DNA from 2 places in the Pseudalkalibacillus sp. A8 genome. Region 1 is predicted to be linked to the other one. Evidence: riboswitches for the same ligand, from Rfam matches in the RefSeq annotation. Region 1 holds a riboswitch; the other holds the start of a gene.
The links. Region 1 has a riboswitch for cobalamin ahead of ACJROX_RS21740 (acyl-CoA thioesterase). Riboswitches for the same ligand answer to the same signal wherever they lie in the genome.

Region 1 (4,430 bases):
ATGGATCGCGATGAGTTGGATATTCCGTACATCCACCGGTACTTAAGCGAAGACTCTTATTGGGCGCAAGGGATTGATTTTGACACAGTTGAAAAATCAATACGAAACTCCCTTTGTGTCGGACTGTTTTACGAACAAAACCAAGTCGGTTTTGCCAGAGTGATTACAGACTACGCCACATTCGGTTATTTGGCGGACGTTTTTGTAGATGAACACCACAGAGGTAAAGGACTTTCTAAATGGATGATGACAGAAGTCATGGCTCATCCCGATCTACTGAAGTTAAGAAGGATCATGCTGGCCACGGAAGATGCACATGGTTTGTATAAGAAATTCGGTTTCGAAGTTTACGATAACAATGACAAGAAATTGATGGGGATCCGACGGAAAGCTGAAGAAATGTACAACAGGGGCTGACTTTAACGAGTCAGTCCCATTTCTTTGACTTGTTCCAAACGGCCATTTCGGTAAATACATAGAAAGTCACAAGGCTCATCATTTTTAAGCATTTCCGGAAGGAAGTATCGGATATTGCTGACGACTCCTAGATTGTCTTTTTCCAGTACCCAAGATAATCCTTTCCAATCCAGAATCCCTTCATCCATTTTAACAGGGGTCGGATACCTGTTTTGTTCTGTCAGATGTACGAAGAAAACATGCATCCCGCCGATCTCCTTGTCGTCAACTTCCCATCGGACAATTCCTCCGTACCGTGGAGATGTGATACAATAACCGGTCTCCTCCTGAACCTCCCGGATCACACTTTGCTCAGGGGTTTCATCAGGCTCGAGCTTCCCCCCGACGCCATTCCATAGGCCTTTGTTCGGTGCTTTATCCCGGTTAAGCATCAGTACTTCCTGGCCTTTTATCATAAAACAAATGCAATATCGAATCATATCCTCACACCTAAACCCTTTTCCTACTAGTCTATCATTTTTTCTTTTATCATACCCGATAAAGGACCATCGCTGAAAAACTATAGAGAGATTCGAAGTCTTCTGTATCTTCATCAATTGCCATAGAGACTTGATATTTGATTTCGATGAATTTGGATTCATGCAGTCGTGAAAGGAAATCATTGACCTCCTCTTCAAGATCTTCTTCGTGTTGAGCCTCAAAGAGTTTGATTTGCAACAAAAAAACACCCCCTGAATCGTACGTTTATCACGTAAAATTCACCTGGGGGTGCTGGAAATCCTTTGACGAAAGACTTCTACTTTTGTCAGGTAACCGTTACATAATATATAAATTTGTCCGTTTTCCGTTTTAAAATCCGTGCTGCCATTGCCGCTCCGTATTTTGATTCTGCGATCACAACAATATCCCGGTCGCAAATTTCTTCTTCCTTCGTCGTTCTAGACAAATAGGATAAAGGAATATTCTTCGTCATGACCGGAAATGGATCACGATAAGATGATTGATAATCACGGACATCAATCATGCAATACAAATTTTGGTCTACAGCCTCTTGTTGAAATGCCTTCAATTTCAAATAAGGAAGTAGATAGGAGAAGAAGATGTAAACAGCTACCACAAACAGGATGATTCCCCAAATCATCTCTCCGTTTCCCCTTTCTTTCTGGTTATTATTTTGTTTCGCCTTCCCATTCAAGCATTCCGCCGACCATATTTTTCACTTTAAAGCCTTGCTCTTGTAAAAAATAACCGGCATTTTCACTACGTCTTCCTGAGCGGCAAACCATGATGTGTTCCTCGTCTTTTTCGATCTCATTCAATCGATCCGGAATTTCCATCAAACGAATATGCTTCGCTTCTGGAATTTTCCCAGCTTCTACCTCTTCATTTTCACGAACATCTATGATGGAAATTTTCTCGCCTTCTTTTAAAAGCTTTTCAACCTCCGCTGGTGTGATTGTTTTAAGTTCATTCTCCATACTCAACACCCTTTCGATATCTATAATCAAGTCATGTCATTTTTATTGTTTCGCCACTTATTTTACGAAGTTCACTAACAAAAGTAAAGGGATTGATTCAGTAGAGGGAGTTTTTTTTCGGGGGAGTAATGGTTTAATGACGAAGTTAAGTGATTGAACGACGAAGTGGGGTAATTTAACGATCAATCTACTTTTTCCACCAAATGAAAGGACCAGCCACTAATGCAGCAGGTCCTTGGAATTCAACGGATCATCGAGCGACTTTTACGATTTTCCTTTCGTGCAGGTGCTGTGTCGTATAACCTCTGTTCTTCTGGGGTTTCAGGGATGACCTTCGGAACAGGGACAGGTTTCCCTGAAGAATCTACAGCGACCATCGTAAGAAAAGATTCGGTCGTCAATGTTTTTTCATCAGTCAATAGATTGGAAGAGAACACTTTAACGTAAACTTCCATCGATGTCCTGCCGGTATATGTGACAAAAGCTTCGAGCCCCAGTGCATCACCAACTTTAGCAGATGACAAGAAATCTACTGAATCGATCGATGCTGTGACAACTACACTTTTCGAATGCTTCATCGCTGACAGTGCAGCGATTTCATCAATATACGATAAAACGATACCACCGAAGATCGTCTGTAAATGGTTCGTGTCTGGTGGTAAAACCAGCTTGGTTTGAATAATTCTTGAACGCCCTATTGGATATGCTTGTTCCATCTCTTCCCCTCCGATTTTTTTAAAAATAGGCTCTGTTAAATCTTGTTATTGACTTTTAATAGAATTTTCTTTAAGCGAACTTCACGACACTCCTGCGGGAAAAGTGAGCCTGGCGAGACCCCGCAGCTTACAACTAAAAGGATCTTCGAGTAACAACCACCACGTCTCCCGGAAATTAACAAGAAAGAATAACAGAGCCAAAAAATAAAAAACACCCTCATAAAGAAGATGCCAGGCTAAGATCGAAGAGGTTCATAACGAGATATGTCATGATAGATTCCAATCGTTTTTGCACGTAACACCCTCCTATCTCCCGTAGGAATTTCTGTGTCCTTCCTTATGGCAGGTCTCCTGGCTCGGCTTCATCAGTCCCAAAACCCCTTCCCATTTCTTAATGAAACAGTGGCATGTTCAAGAACCTCAACCTCACAGTGGCGGGACCGCGCCGGACTCTCACCGGCTTCCCTTTCAAGGACTGATCAGAAACATCAGTCCACCATAAAGCAACATATGAAATTATACTCCATCATTATAGCACATCAATTATAAAGAAAAGCGCAAGCGCCCTGGTTAGCCACGAAGGCCACTGGAAGTCCGACGAGGAGTCTCAAACCAAACAAAGACTTGGTTTTGCATTGGTTACTACTTAAGCAGTAATTCAATGTGTCGACCGCTGCAGGAGGTCTGAAGCGATCCAAATGGTTTGGCGATGGAGCTAGACATTATTTCACTGCACCAAAATTTTTATCTTTCTTATCATTTGGCGCTGTTAAAGGTTAATGTTGATTTCTTTTATATATTGCTTTCAGCGAAATTCGCGACACTCTTTCGGGAAAAGCGAGCCAGGCGAGACCCCGCAGCGGACAACAATTAAGGATCATCGAGTATAATAATGAACTTCGCGAGTATAATAATGAAATTCGACTAAATACCCCCACGTCCTGCGCCTGCGGTTACTCGGCGCAAAACTACAAGGATGGAATGTAAGTGGTCTTGTGGTGAACGTCTAATCCAGCATAAGGAAAGCTTCTAAGAATTCTCATCGCAGACACGAAAATGGTTTCATTTTTGTGTTGAGATCCATGTGCAAGTGAGGAGGGGTGCGGATCGCTCGCGGAAAGGGAATGAATTTCGTATATCAACAATGAAGTATAACAGAGCCTATCATTTAAAAAAGGATTGACCTCTAAACCGAAGCCAATCCTTCTCATTTTGATTAATTTGCGACGATGTTGACCAATTTTCCGGGTACTGCGATGACTTTACGTACCGTTTTACCATCGATGTTCTCTTTCACTTTACCGTCGGACAAAGCAATCTCTTCCAATTGTCCTTTATCAGCATCCGTCGGAACCATCAACTTCGCTCTAACTTTACCGTTGATTTGAACGACGATCTCCACTTCATTTTCCGTCAACTTCGATTCATCGAACGTCGGCCATCCAGAATACGTAATTGTTTCTGTATGACCGAGCTTCTCCCAAATCTCCTCGGCAATATGCGGAGCGACTGGTGATAACAATTGGATGAATCCTTCCATCAACGTCTTCGGCAATACATCTTGCTTATACGCTTCGTTGATGAAGACCATCATTTGTGAGATACCGACATTGAAGCGCAATTCTGCGAAGTCCTCAGAAACTTTTTTTACCGTCTGATGATACACTCGTTCGAACTGTTCATTCGGCTCGACATCCTGGATTTTACCCGAAATCGTTCCATCCTCTTCAACATACAGACGCCATATACGGTCCAAGAAACGACGTGAGCCATCCAATCCATTTTCGGACCAGGCGATGCTCGCATCAAGCGGTCCCAT
Region 2 (4,430 bases), 1.6 Mb from region 1:
GCCAGATTGATGCAGACCGGATGGATTACTTGCTTCGTGATGCTTATTTTACAGGGGTCAGCTACGGACAATTCGATATTGAAAGGATTTTGAGAGTCATGCGCCCGAAAGAAGATCAGGTCGTCATCAAACATAGCGGGATGCATGCTGTAGAGGACTATATAATGAGCCGATATCAAATGTATTGGCAAGTATATTTTCATCCAGTGACTCGTAGTGCGGAAGTCATTCTTTCAAAAATTCTCCATCGTGCGAAGGCTCTCCACAAAGAAGGCTATACCTTTAAGTTGGAGCCGGTCCATTTCGTTTCATTATTTAATGATGATGTCGATTTGGATGATTATATCAAGCTTGACGAAGGGATCATCCAGTTTTATTTCCAGGCATGGCAGGAAGAGAAAGATGAGATATTAAGTGATCTTTGTGAGCGGTTTTTGAATCGCCGTCTTTTCAAGTACATGGAATTCAATCCAAACGTCCATATGGAGCATTGGCACCGACTCTACACCTATTTCGTCAAAGCGAATATCGACCCGGATTACTATTTGATTGTCGATTCATCGTCAGACCTGCCTTATGACTTTTATCGCCCAGGTGAGGAAGAAGAACGCCTGCCGATCCACTTGTTGATGAAGAGCGGGGAATATCGGGAGTTGTCCAGGGAGTCTACGGTTGTCGAAGCCATATCGGGTAAAAAACGGACCGACCATAAGTTGTATTATCCATCGGATCTGATAGAGACAATAGAAGATCAAGACTTAAAGAGAAAAATCGGTGAAATATTAGAATTATAGGAGGGGATCATCGTGCTTGAACATCATGCACGGTTGGTTGCATTGTTCGATTACGCCAAGGAGGTCGTAGGAAGGAAGAAGCTTCAGAAAATGGTTTATATCGCAAAAAAGTTGAACTTTCCTTTCGGAGAAAAATATCAATTCCATTTTTACGGGCCATATTCTGAGGAACTGACTCTACGTGTCGAAGAACTTTGTAATCTAGGATTTATCGAAGAGACGAAAGAAAAGGTATCAGGCTATTATCAATACCGTTACACATTGACCGTTGATGGCGAGCAATTCTTGAAGCATTATGATATGGATCTAGAACCGCTCAAGGACTGTGTAACTTCTATGAATGAACAGCCTTCACGCATGCTTGAACTTATTTCAACCATCCTTTATTTCGATCATCTTTCAAATGAGGAGATTGGAGAAAAGATTCAAGTCGTGAAGCAAAAACAGAAATACACAGAAGAAGAGATAGAAGAAGCATTCCGATATATCGAGGATCTTAAAAGCCAAACAATAGTTTAAAGCTGAACATATAACTTTAAAAACGACAAAGGCACTTTTGTGAAGGATTACGTTTTCTTCACTGGGTGCCTTTAGGTATGGAAGATACGGGCTAGATATAGGGTCTTTTGTACTATTTTCTAGGAATATGATGAAGAATTCTAGTATTAGCTGCAAGATTTCTAGGATTACCAGCCATTCTTCCAGGATCAACAAAAAAATTTCTAGAATTAAAGTCACCATCTTATAACTATTCTAAAAACATATTGACAAACACTACATTTAGTGAGATTGTAAGGTTAGTAATACAATATATAGATTTATTCGAGTGACAGGTGTCTCTTTAGGAGACTTGATAGGGAATCTGGTGAGAATCCAGGACTGTCCCCGCAACTGTAATTGTGGACGAACGGAATAAACCACTGTATAAGAGAGTCTAGCAATAGGTGCTTATATGGGAAGGGTTCCTAGTAGGAAGAAGCAAAAGTCAGTAGACCTGCCTGAGCTTGAATGTTTCAATTCTTCGGGGGTTAAGGGTTGAAGCGTGGACGTCTATTCAGTTCGGTCTTGGTCTTTCATACGGACCCGTTCCAATCTCAAACCGTCTGCGTTTCAACCACTCGAGATCCGGGTGGTTTTTTTAATGATTTCATAGTTAATTGAATTGGAGGAATTCATAATGACGACTGAATTAAATAAAAAGCGTATTCCGATGCAACTTATTGAGCTTACTGAAAAACTTAAAGAGGAATTTCCTCATCTGGATGTATCGGATTTAATCGAGAAAGCAACGATTCAATCGGATAATAATGCCGATGAGGGAGCGATCATCAACTTGATGCTTTTAGAAGGTTTGGCAAGAATTACACAAGAAGAGCCGGATTGGACGTATGTCTGTGCCCAAATCCATCTTCATTCTCTTTATGATGAAACCGCTCGAAATCGTGAGCAAGCGCCTGGTTATCGAAACTTCCATGATCTGCTTCAATCATTGATCAAAAAAGGTCTTTTTGACAAAGAGTTGCTTACTCATTATACGAAAGAAGAGGTGGACGAGCTTGAAGCGGAACTGGTGCCCGAGCGGGATGAGCTGTTCACCTATGCCGGTATCCGGATGCTGGCAGACCGCTATCTTGCCCGAGATCATGATCGCCATTTATACGAGCTGCCTCAAGAGCGATGGATGGTCATTGCGATGACGTTGATGATTCCTGAACCGAAGGAAAAGCGTCTTCACCTTGTAAAAGAGGCCTATTGGGTGCTATCAAACCTCTATATGACAGTAGCCACGCCGACACTTGCTAATGCAGGGAAAGCGCATGGGCAGCTCAGTTCATGCTTCATCGATACAGTGGATGACAGCTTGCGGGGAATCTATGACTCGAATACGGACATCGCGATGCTCAGTAAGGCAGGTGGAGGGATCGGTGTATACCTCGGTAAGATCCGCAGTAAAGGTTCTGACATCAAAGGGTACAAAAACACGTCTTCAGGTGTGATCGCCTGGATGAAGCAGCTTAACACGACCGCTGTCAATGTTGATCAACTCGGACAGCGGAACGGTGCTGTGGCGGTCTACTACCCGGTATTCGGAAAAGACATTTTCGCCTTCCTCGATGCGAAGCTGAACAACGGGGACGAGCGGCAGAGAACACATGATCTGTTCACAGGGGTCGTCATCCCTGACCTTTTCATGGAAAAAGTCGAAAACCGTGAAGAATGGCATCTGTTCGATCCTCATGAAGTAAAAAAGTTGATGGGATTCGAGCTGGATGATTTTTACGATGAAACCAAAGGTGAAGGAAGCTTCCGGAAGAAGTACGAACAATGCGTCAATCATCCCTTCCTATCTCGCGAGACCGTGCCGGCGATCGATATCATGAAACGGATCATGATCAGCCAGCTTGAAACAGGCGGCCCGTTCATGTTTTACAAGGATACAGTCAATCGACTTAATAACAACCGCCATGGAGGCATCATCTATTGTACCAACCTTTGTACGGAAATCACGCAAAACCAGTCTGCGACTACGGTTGAAGAGGAAACGACCGAGGATGGGAAAATCATCATCACGAAAACACCTGGTGATTTTGTCGTCTGTAACTTATCAAGCCTCTCCCTTGCAAAGGTCATGAAGGACGATGTGTTGGAGCGGGTCATTCCGACTCAAGTACGGATGCTCGATAACGTCATCGAACTCAATAAAGATAAAATCGAAGTGAAGCAAGCGATCCTGACGAATGAAAAATACCGGGCGATCGGACTAGGGACGTTCGGGTGGCATCATTTACTCGCCCAGAAAGGGATCCGTTGGGAATCGGAAGAAGCGGTCACCTTTGCAGATCAGCTCTATGAAAAAATCAATTTCCTGACAATCCAGGCTAGTCATGCCCTGGCAAAAGAAAAAGGTGTTTATCCGGCCTTTGAAGGCAGCGATTGGAATACAGGTGCTTATTTTGAAAAGAGGGGCTACGAAAGTCCAGAGTGGCGTGAACTAGGGAACAAGATCCAAAACGAAGGGATCCGGAACGGTTGGCTGCTGGCGGTTGCACCGAATGCGTCAACGAGCATCATAGCAGGCTCTACAGCGAGCATCGATCCGATTTTTAAAAAGCAATATGCCGAAGAGAAGAAAAACTCGAAAATACCTGTGACAGCTCCTGACTTGTCACCTGAAACAACGTGGTTTTATAAAAGTGCTTATGATATCGACCAAAAATGGAGTATCCGGCAAAATGCGGCCAGACAGCGACATGTCGATCAATCGATTTCATTCAACCTATATGTACGGAATACGGTGAAAGCGAAGGAACTTCTCGACTTGCACCTTAGTGCCTGGAATTCAGGGTTGAAGACGACTTATTATGTCCGTTCCACCTCACACGAAGATGTAGAAGGATGTGATTCTTGTGAAAGCTGATGCGACACTTAACGTACGGGAATTGTATGTCCCTGGAGCCCCGAACGCCTCTACAGGTATTCTGAATGGGCAAAGCTCAAATGTCTTGAACTGGGATGATGTCCGCCATACGTGGGCATATCCGCTGTATAAGCAGATGCTTTCGAACTTTTGGACACCATTCGAAATCAACATGTCTGGTGATCGTAAACAATATACGGAGTTGTCTGGAGAGGAAC

Region 2: linked by a shared signal. The riboswitch ahead of ACJROX_RS29290 (ribonucleoside-diphosphate reductase subunit alpha) and the one ahead of ACJROX_RS21740 (acyl-CoA thioesterase) in region 1 are both predicted to bind cobalamin.

The regions. Positions count from the first base shown of each region.
Region 1 covers NZ_CP174509.1:4,232,842-4,237,271, forward strand. The annotation lists gene ACJROX_RS21715 (GNAT family N-acetyltransferase) at 1-417, shown strand, start outside; gene ACJROX_RS21720 (NUDIX hydrolase) at 420-872, opposite strand; gene ACJROX_RS21725 (sporulation protein Cse60) at 946-1,137, opposite strand; gene ACJROX_RS21730 (rhodanese-like domain-containing protein) at 1,223-1,558, opposite strand; gene ACJROX_RS21735 (rhodanese-like domain-containing protein) at 1,587-1,895, opposite strand; gene ACJROX_RS21740 (acyl-CoA thioesterase) at 2,138-2,611, opposite strand; cobalamin riboswitch at 2,935-3,127, opposite strand; gene leuS (leucine--tRNA ligase) at 3,828-4,430, opposite strand, start outside.
Region 2 covers NZ_CP174509.1:5,876,261-5,880,690, reverse strand. The annotation lists gene ACJROX_RS29300 (HD domain-containing protein) at 1-794, shown strand, start outside; gene ACJROX_RS29295 (YwgA family protein) at 807-1,313, shown strand; cobalamin riboswitch at 1,609-1,811, shown strand; gene ACJROX_RS29290 (ribonucleoside-diphosphate reductase subunit alpha) at 1,972-4,212, shown strand; gene ACJROX_RS29285 (ribonucleotide-diphosphate reductase subunit beta) at 4,202-4,430, shown strand, end outside.